DNA from 2 places in the Microbulbifer zhoushanensis genome. Region 1 is predicted to be linked to the other one. Evidence: predicted binding sites of a transcription regulator. Region 1 holds the regulator's gene; the other holds the start of a gene.
The links. The regulator sigma-54, encoded in region 1, starts transcription at its own class of promoters, with help from an activator protein. The targets are predictions, from matches to a motif close to TGGCACANNNNTTGCNNT.
Positions count from the first base shown of each region.

Region 1 (4,418 bases):
GATGCAACAGAGCCAGAACCTGGTCAAGGCCCGCGCGCGCCGCATCGAGTTCAAGGTCAACTCCGACGAACTGCAGCTGACTGGCAACGCCCACGTGGACCGTGACGGCAACACCCTGGCCGCAGAGCGGATCGACTATGACCTCAACAGCGAAAAAATGCAGGCCCAGGGCCAATCTGGCGACGGCCGGGTCGAGATGATCTGGAAACCGGAGCGCAAGCCCGAAGGGACAGCCCCGGCCGACAGCGCAGAAGATAACAAGGATTCGACGGAAGGCCAGTAACCCCTTCCCACCGGGGCCGCGCCTCGCAATCCCCAGATCCAGCGCGGGATGCCGCCACGGCATCTCGCGCCCAGCAGGAATTCAGTATGCCAACGCTACAGGCGTTACACCTCGCCAAACAGTACAAGAAGCGCAAAGTCGTACGGGACGTATCCGTCAGCGTATCGAGCGGCCAGGTCGTGGGCCTGCTGGGCCCCAATGGGGCCGGCAAAACCACCTGCTTCTACATGATCGCCGGCCTGGTGCGCGCGGACGCGGGCCAGGTGCTGATCGATGAAGAAGACATCACGCGGTTATCCATGCACGGCCGGGCCCGCAAGGGCATCGGCTACCTGCCGCAGGAGGCCTCGGTATTTCGCCGCCTCAGCGTCCGCGACAACATTCTCGCCATCCTCGAGACCCGCAAGGACCTTACCCGGGCGCAGCGGCAGGAGCGGGCCGATGAGCTGCTGAACGAATTCAATATCACCCACATCTCCGGCAGCCTGGGCATGTCCCTGTCCGGCGGCGAGCGACGCCGGGTGGAGATTGCGCGAGCCCTGGCCACCGATCCGGCATTCGTCCTGCTCGACGAACCCTTTGCCGGCGTCGATCCCATTTCGGTCAACGATATCAAGCAGATCATCCAGCACCTGCGCCAGCGTGGCATTGGCGTCCTGATCACTGACCACAACGTGCGCGAGACCCTGTCCATTTGTGAGACCGCCTATATCGTCAGCGAAGGCCACATCATCGCCGCCGGCGCACCGGATGAGGTGCTCTCCAACCAGCAGGTACGCGAGGTTTACCTGGGCCACGAATTCACCATCTGATGCGGACCGGGCGCCGAAAACCGTCCTAGGCAGAGGGGGCAATCTGCATATCTGTCACCTCCATCGCCGGCGGAGGCAATACGGTCATCATTTTCGGCACACTTATTGCTTGTAATCGCGCCCACAGCAGGTTAGTCTGCCGCCTTATCGAAATTCGGAAGAATATTTCGTTCTAGCGGTTCTCTACCCTGTATGAAGCAATCCCTCCAGCTCAAGCTCGGCACCCAGCTGACGATGACCCCGCAGCTGCAGCAGGCGATTCGCCTCCTGCAACTGTCGACGCTCGACCTGCAACAGGAGGTCCAGTCGGCCCTGGACAGCAACCCGCTGCTGGAGACCGATACCGGGGAGCATGGCGAACATGAAGCCTCCGCGGATGAGGCCAAGGGCGAGGATCACCCGACCCCCGGGCCCGATGACCGCACGGCCAGCGCCAGCGAATCCGGTACAGATGCCGCGAGCGAGAGCGAATGGAACAACGACATTCCCGACGACCTGCCGGTCGATACCCACTGGGATGACATCTACAGCGGTGGCAGCTACAGCGGCCCGACCGGCGAGGACAACCTGCTGGAGCAGCGCAATGCCACCTCCGAAAGCCTCCACGACCACCTGCTGTGGCAGCTGAACCTCACCCCACTCTCCCGGCACGACAAACTGATTGCTGAAACCCTGATCGACGCGATCGATACCCGGGGCTTCCTGCAGTCGCCACTGGCGGAGCTGGCCGAGGCGCTGGAGGTCGGTGAGGATGAAATCCTGGCGGTCCTGAAAACCATCCAGCAGTTTGAGCCCGCCGGATGTGCGGCGCGCGACCTGCGCGAGTCCCTGCTGCTGCAGCTGCTGCAGATGCCCGCCGAGACCCCCTGGCTCGCCGAGGCCCAGGCCATCGTCGACTTGCACCTGGACCTGCTGGGTAAACGCGACTTTCGCCAGCTGGGGCGCCGCACCCGGCTGAATGAGGCCCAACTGGGTGAAGTGATGCGGCTGATCCAGTCGCTCAACCCGCACCCGGGCGAGGCCTTTGGCGGCGATGAGCCGCAATATGTCGTACCGGATGTGATCGTAACCCGGCGCCAGCAACGCTGGCAGGTGGAGCTGAACCCGGAAACCACCCCGCGCCTGCGCATCCATGCCGGTTATGCCTCCATGATCAAACGCGCGGACAACTCCGCCGATAACAACTTCCTGCGCGATCACCTGCAGGAGGCACGCTGGTTCCTCAAGAGCCTGCAGAGCCGCAATGAGACCCTGCTCAAGGTGGCCTCGAGCATCGTCGAGAAACAGCAGGGCTTTTTCGAGCAGGGCCCCGAGGGAATGAAACCCATGGTGCTGGCGGATATTGCTGAAACCGTGGGCATGCACGAGTCCACTATTTCACGGGTCACCACGCAAAAGTATATGTTCACACCCCGCGGGGTCTTTGAGCTCAAATACTTCTTTTCCAGCCACGTCAGCACCAATTCCGGTGAGGATGCCTCGTCTACCGCGATCCGCGCACTGATCCGCAAGCTGGTCGACGCCGAGCAGCCACGCAAGCCCCTGTCCGATAACAAGATCACCCAGGAGCTGGCCAACCAGGGAATCAAGGTTGCCCGCCGCACGGTCGCCAAATATCGCGAATCCATGGGCATACCCTCTTCCAGTGAGCGCAAGCGCCTGATCTGAGACCACTGCAGGCCCCGCCAACCGGGCCCTAGCGGCGCAACCTGACCCCATCGAAAAATACGGTCACCACCACTTGCCGGGCATGCAATCCCACGCGGCCCGCAACCAATACCTCAAGTTTGAGTGTATCCTTCCAATCTGGCGTACTTCCTAGTAGGGTTGCCGCCCTGACAGGGGGTGCTGCCGGTTCAAACCGCGCTTTCGATGCACTCGAACAGGAGAATTCCATGCAAGTCAACATCAGTGGCCGCCACCTGGAAGTGACTTCAGCCCTTCGCGATTATTGTCTCGAAAAACTGGATAAACTCTCCCACCACAATGACCTGATCACGACGGGACAGGTAACCCTGTCAATGGAAAAGAAAGAAATACAGCGCGCCGAGGCACTGTTTCACGTCAATGGGCGGGAGATCTTTGCGGATTCGGAAGCGGATGATATGTACGCGGCAATTGACGCCCTCACGGACAAGCTCGATCGCCAGCTGATAAAACACAAAGAGAAGTTGCGAGCCCATCGTTAAGCTATGACATTGGAAGCATTACTCTCGCCCAGCCTCAGCCTTTGCCGGGTGGCGGGCAGCAGCAAAAAGAAGCTCTTGCTGAATATTGCCCAGGCGATAGCCGAGCAGTATCCACACCTGGACGCAGACACGATTTTCAACCAGATGATCGCGCGCGAGCGGCTGGGCTCCACCGGCATCGGGGATGGTGTCGCCATCCCCCACTGCCGCCTGCCGGGCTGCCAGGAGGCCATTGGTGTACTGTGCACCACTGAGCCGGCGATCGATTTCGATGCTGCCGACCGCCAGCCGGTCGACCTGCTATTCGCCCTGCTGGTGCCGGAAAACGCGGAGCAGGAACACCTGGACACCCTGGCGGAAATCGCCGCCCTGTTTAACGACAGCAGGGTCAGGGAGAAGCTCCGCCAGGCGGACTCCAGCGACGAGCTCTACGCCCTGGCCATCGACAGCGCTGCCGCAGCCTGAAGCACACCAGCGCCGTCCCACTGCGATCCTTCACAAACATCCGTTATCGTTGTGCCGGACGCCGCAATGGCGGATCATTGGCCAATGCGACCGGAAGCCCGCCGGTCGCTCTTGCCCGGGCAGGTAGCAAACGGCCGGCAGTCGATCAAACATTACGAAACGGACCTCGAAACTTATGCGCCTGGTGATCATCAGCGGCCGCTCCGGCTCCGGCAAGAGTTCAGCCCTGCAACTGCTGGAAGACGTCGGCTTCAACTGTATCGACAACCTGCCCGCCAGCCTGCTGCCGGAGCTCGTGCGCAGGGTCCAGGAGCAGCCGCGTGTGGAGAGCGCCCGGCTGGCCCTGGGGATCGATGCCCGCAACCTCTGGCAGGACGTGCAACAGGCACCCCGGGTTATCGATGAATTACGCGAAAGCGGCATCCAGTGCGACGTCATATACCTGGACGCGCGCTCTCCCGTGCTGGTCCAGCGTTTCAGTGAAACCCGGCGCAAGCACCCGCTCAGCGACAACCGCACCCACCTGCTGGAAGCCCTGAACCGGGAAAAGGAATTACTGGCCCCGCTGGCCGGCATGGCCGACCTGGTGATCGATACCAGCAGCCTGAGCCTGCACCAGCTGCGCGACCAGGTTAAGACCCGGGTTGTCGGGCGCGACTCTCCTGGCAT
Region 1 is NZ_JAJSAO010000004.1:208,137-212,554, forward strand. It holds gene lptA (lipopolysaccharide transport periplasmic protein LptA) at 1-283, shown strand, start outside; gene lptB (LPS export ABC transporter ATP-binding protein) at 370-1,095, shown strand; gene LVD10_RS09605 (RNA polymerase factor sigma-54) at 1,288-2,763, shown strand; gene hpf (ribosome hibernation-promoting factor, HPF/YfiA family) at 2,991-3,284, shown strand; gene ptsN (PTS IIA-like nitrogen regulatory protein PtsN) at 3,288-3,749, shown strand; gene rapZ (RNase adapter RapZ) at 3,925-4,418, shown strand, end outside.

Region 2 (4,418 bases), on a different contig from region 1:
TGCAGGCGCTGCTGGAGAACCGCACCATCGCCGTGGACGATGAGAGTCGCGGCAGCCCGGTGACGATCGCGGACCTGGTGCGGGTGGTGGTGGCGGTCGCCCAGCAGCTGGCCAGCGGCGCGCCGCGCTCCGGTGTCTACCACTATGGTGCTGCCGACAGTTGCACGGCGCTGGAATTCGCCCGCGAGGCGGTCGAGCGGGCCCAGTCGTTCCTCGACGAGGGCAGTGCGATCGAGCCGGAGCCCCTGGCGGAACCGGTGGGTAACCGCAGCGCGGTGCTCGCCTGCAGCAGCCTGCGGGACGTATTTGGTATCCAGCAGCGCAGCTGGAGGCAGGGACTTACCCGGCAGGTAGAGCTGTGGCTCGAAAGGCTCGGCAGCGGTCGCTGAGACACGGCGTGGCCACCCCCTTGCTTAAATCATGAAGGGGCGCGGCGGGGGCCGGCGGGTAGCCGGTTATCCATGGCACAAAAAAAGGGCGATCCATCCGGATCGCCCTTTTTATTTGCGCTGGCGGGCTCTCGCCCGCCCATCGCTCACACTTTGTCGAACACCAGGCTGGCGTTGGTACCACCAAAACCGAAGCTGTTGGACAGCACGCGGCGCAGTTCAGTCTTGCGCAGCTCGGTGACCAGGTCCATGCCCTCGGCCTGCTCATCACGGTTCTCCACGTTGGCGGAGGCGGTGATAAAGCCTTCCTGCATCATCAGCAGGCAGTAGATTGCCTCGTGCACACCGGCAGCGCCCAGGGAGTGACCGGTCAGGGACTTGGTGGAGGAGAAAGCCGGGGCCTGCTCGCCAAACACCTCGCGCATAGCGCGCAGCTCGGCCACGTCGCCCACCGGGGTCGAGGTGCCGTGGGTGTTGATGTAATCCACGCTGCCCTCCAGCCCATTGCCATCCATGCCGGCCAGGGCCTGTTGCATGCAGCGTACTGCGCCTTCACCGCTGGGGGCCACCATGTCGTAACCGTCTGAGGTGGCGCCATAGCCGGTCAGCTCAGCATAAATGGTGGCGCCGCGGGCCTTCGCGTGCTCCATCTCCTCCAGTACCAGGCAACCGCCGCCGCCGGCAATTACAAAACCGTCGCGGTCGGCGTCATAGGGGCGTGAGGCGCGCTCGGGGGTGTCGTTGTACTTGCTCGACAGGGCACCCATGGCATCGAACAGGTGCGTCAGGCTCCAGGCCAGTTCCTCGCCGCCGCCGGCAAAGACAATGTCCTGCTTGCCCATCTGGATAAGCTCGGCACCGTTGCCGATACAGTGTGCGCTGGTGGCACAGGCGGACGAGATGCTGTAATTCACGCCCTTGATCTTGAACGGCGTGGCCAGGCAGGCCGACACGGTGCTGCCCATTACCTGCGGCACCCGGAAGGCACCGACGCGGCGCACGCCTTTCTCCTTCAGGGTTTGCGCGGCATCGATAATGGCTGCGGTGGAGGTGCCGCCAGAGCCCATCACCAGGCCGGTGCGGGGGTTGGAGATATCGCTCTCCTCCAGGCCCGAGGTGCGGATGGCCTCCTGCATGGCGATATAGGCATAGGCCGCGGAGTCGCCCATGAAGCGCAGGTGCTTGCGGTCGATATGGTCCCTGAAATCGATCTCCACCGGGCCCGCAACCTGGCTGCGCAGCCCCAGTTCGCGATACTCCTCGTTGGCACGAATGCCGCTGCGGCCCGCTTTCAGTGAGGCGGACACGGACTCCAGGTCCGTGCCGATACAGGAAGTGATACCGAGTCCGGTGATGGCTACCCGTCGCATAAGTGGTCTCCAGTAAAGCTTTCCGGCAGTTTACGTTGTTATTGTGCCCGGAGTTTGGTTCCGGCCGGACTAAAAGTTGTCCGTACGGGTGAACAGGCCTACACGCAGGTCTTTGGCGGTGTAGATCTCGCGGCCGTCGACCGCTACCGAGCCGTCACCGATGCCCATTACCAGCTTGCGCTCTACCAGGCGGCTCAGCTGGATATGATAGGTGACCTTCTTGGCGGTGGGTAAGATCTGGCCGGTGAACTTCACCTCGCCGCAGCCCAGTGCACGGCCGCGGCCGGGATTGCCTTTCCAGGCCAGGAAGTAGCCGAGCAGCTGCCACATGGCGTCGAGGCCGAGGCAGCCTGGCATCACCGGGTCGCCGGGGAAGTGGCAGTCGAAAAACCACAGGTCCGGGTGGATGTCGAGCTCGGCAATCAGCTCGCCCTTGCCGTAGGCGCCGCCGTCCTTGGAGATATGGGTGATGCGGTCAAGCATCAGCATGTTGGGTGCAGGCAGCTGGGCGTTGCCCGGGCCAAACATCTCACCGCGCGAGCAGGCCAGCAATTCTTCACGGGAATAGCTGCTTTTCTGAACGAAATTACTCATTTTGTCCCCGTTTATTGGGTGTTCACGCCACAAAGACTGGGCGTTTTTGCAAGAGCGGGCATTCTAAAGTCTGGGGAAATGTTGTCCAGTCAGTCAGCGGCCTTTTTGTGACTGGCACGGGCCTTGCTGACTAAATCACAGGGTACAAACGCCGCAAATGCCCCGCTCAATAGTCGTACCTGTACCAGTTGGCGGCAGCGGCGGTGTGCGGGTGATCTGCTTCACAGTTCTGTGGTAACTTTCCAGTCCGCGCGGGCCCCGGGGCCCGCCATGAGAACAAGAAGTGCCAGAAAATGTTGGGGTCCAGATGCTGAAGAAATGTCTCTTTCCGGTAGCCGGTTACGGTACCCGCTTCCTGCCCGCCACCAAGGCAATGCCCAAGGAGATGCTGCCGCTGGTCAATAAACCGCTGGTGCAGTACGGCGTGGAGGAGGCGATTGAGGCGGGCCTGACCGAGATCGGTTTCGTGACCGGCAGGGGCAAGCGGGCCATAGAGGATCACTTCGATACCAATTTCGAGCTTGAGTCCCAGATCGCCGGTACCGGCAAGGAGCGCTATCTGGACTCGGTGCGCAACGTCATTGACCGGGCCAGTTTCTCCTACACCCGCCAGGGTGAGATGCGCGGCCTCGGCGACGCTATCCTGCAGGGTGAGCGACTGATCGGCGATGCCGCCTTCGGTGTGGTGCTGGCCGATGACCTGTGCCTGAATGAGGAGCTGGGGGTGCTGGGCCAGATGGTGCAGCTCTACCAGCAGTTCCGCTGCAGCATCGTGGCAGTGGAAGAGGTGCCGCAGGACCAGATTCACAAGTTCGGTGTGATCGCCGGCAATGAGATCAAGCCCGGCCTGTACCAGGTCACCGATATGGTGGAAAAACCTGCCGCCGAGGATGCCCCAAGCAATATGGCCATTATTGGCCGCTATATCCTCACCCCGGATATCTTCGACCTCCTGCGCGAGACACCCCCGGGTAAAAATGGCGAGGTGCAGATTACCGACGCGCTGCTGGCCCAGGCCCAGCGCGGTTGTGTGCTGGCCTACCGCTTCAGGGGGCGCCGTTTCGATTGTGGCTCCGTCGACGGGTTTGTCGAGGCCACCAACCACGTCTACCAGAATATCTACCTGCCCGGCCAGGCGGGCGGGAACTGAGAACAAAACAACCAATCAGCGTAACCAGGAAACACTGTTACCCATGACCGAACTGACCTGTTTCAAGGCCTATGACCTGCGGGGCCGCGTGCCCGACGAACTGAATGTGGATATTGCCTACCGGGTGGGCCGCGCCTTTGCGCAATTCCTTGACGCCCGGCGGGTGGTGGTCGGGCACGATATCCGGCTGACCAGTGGCGAGCTGACCGACGCCCTCGCCAATGGACTGCGCGATGCCGGTGCGGACGTCTTCCATATTGGTGAGTGCGGTACTGAGGAAATCTATTTCGCGACCTTCCACGGGGATTTCGATGGCGGTATCTGTGTCACCGCCAGCCACAACCCGATGGATTACAACGGCATGAAGTTTGTGCGCTCGGGCAGCCGTCCCATCAGTGGCGATACCGGCCTGAAGGACATCAAGCGCCTGGCGGAAGAGAACGACTTCCCGCCGGTGGGCAAGCGTGGCGAGCTGCAGCCTTACGATCACCGTGCCGATTTCGTCAATCACCTGCTGGGCTATGTCGACACCGCTGAGCTGAAGCCGCTCAAGCTGGTGGTCAATGCCGGCAACGGCGGTGCCGGTGCTGTAGTGGATGCACTGGCGCCGCACCTGCCGCTTGAATTTGTACGTGTCCATCACGAGCCCGATGGGACTTTCCCCAATGGCATTCCCAACCCGATCCTGCCCGAGAACCGGGAGTCCACCTCCCGCGCGGTGAAGGAGAGTGGCGCTGATTTCGGTATTGCCTGGGATGGCGATTTCGACCGCTGTTTCTTCTTCGATGAGAACGGTGAGTTCATTGAGGGTTATTACGTAGTGGGCCTGCTGGCAGAGGCCTTCCTGCTCAAGGACGGCCGGACTGCTGCCGGTGGCGAGAAGACCAGGATCGTGCATGACCCGCGCCTGACCTG
Region 2 is NZ_JAJSAO010000009.1:46,882-51,299, reverse strand. It holds gene LVD10_RS16945 (sugar nucleotide-binding protein) at 1-389, shown strand, start outside; gene fabB (beta-ketoacyl-ACP synthase I) at 536-1,759, opposite strand; gene fabA (3-hydroxyacyl-[acyl-carrier-protein] dehydratase FabA) at 1,829-2,353, opposite strand; gene galU (UTP--glucose-1-phosphate uridylyltransferase GalU) at 2,661-3,503, shown strand; gene LVD10_RS16925 (phosphohexomutase domain-containing protein) at 3,547-4,418, shown strand, end outside.
Region 2: galU (UTP--glucose-1-phosphate uridylyltransferase GalU) is a predicted target of sigma-54. The motif match lies at 2,466-2,483, and genes of this name have one in related genera.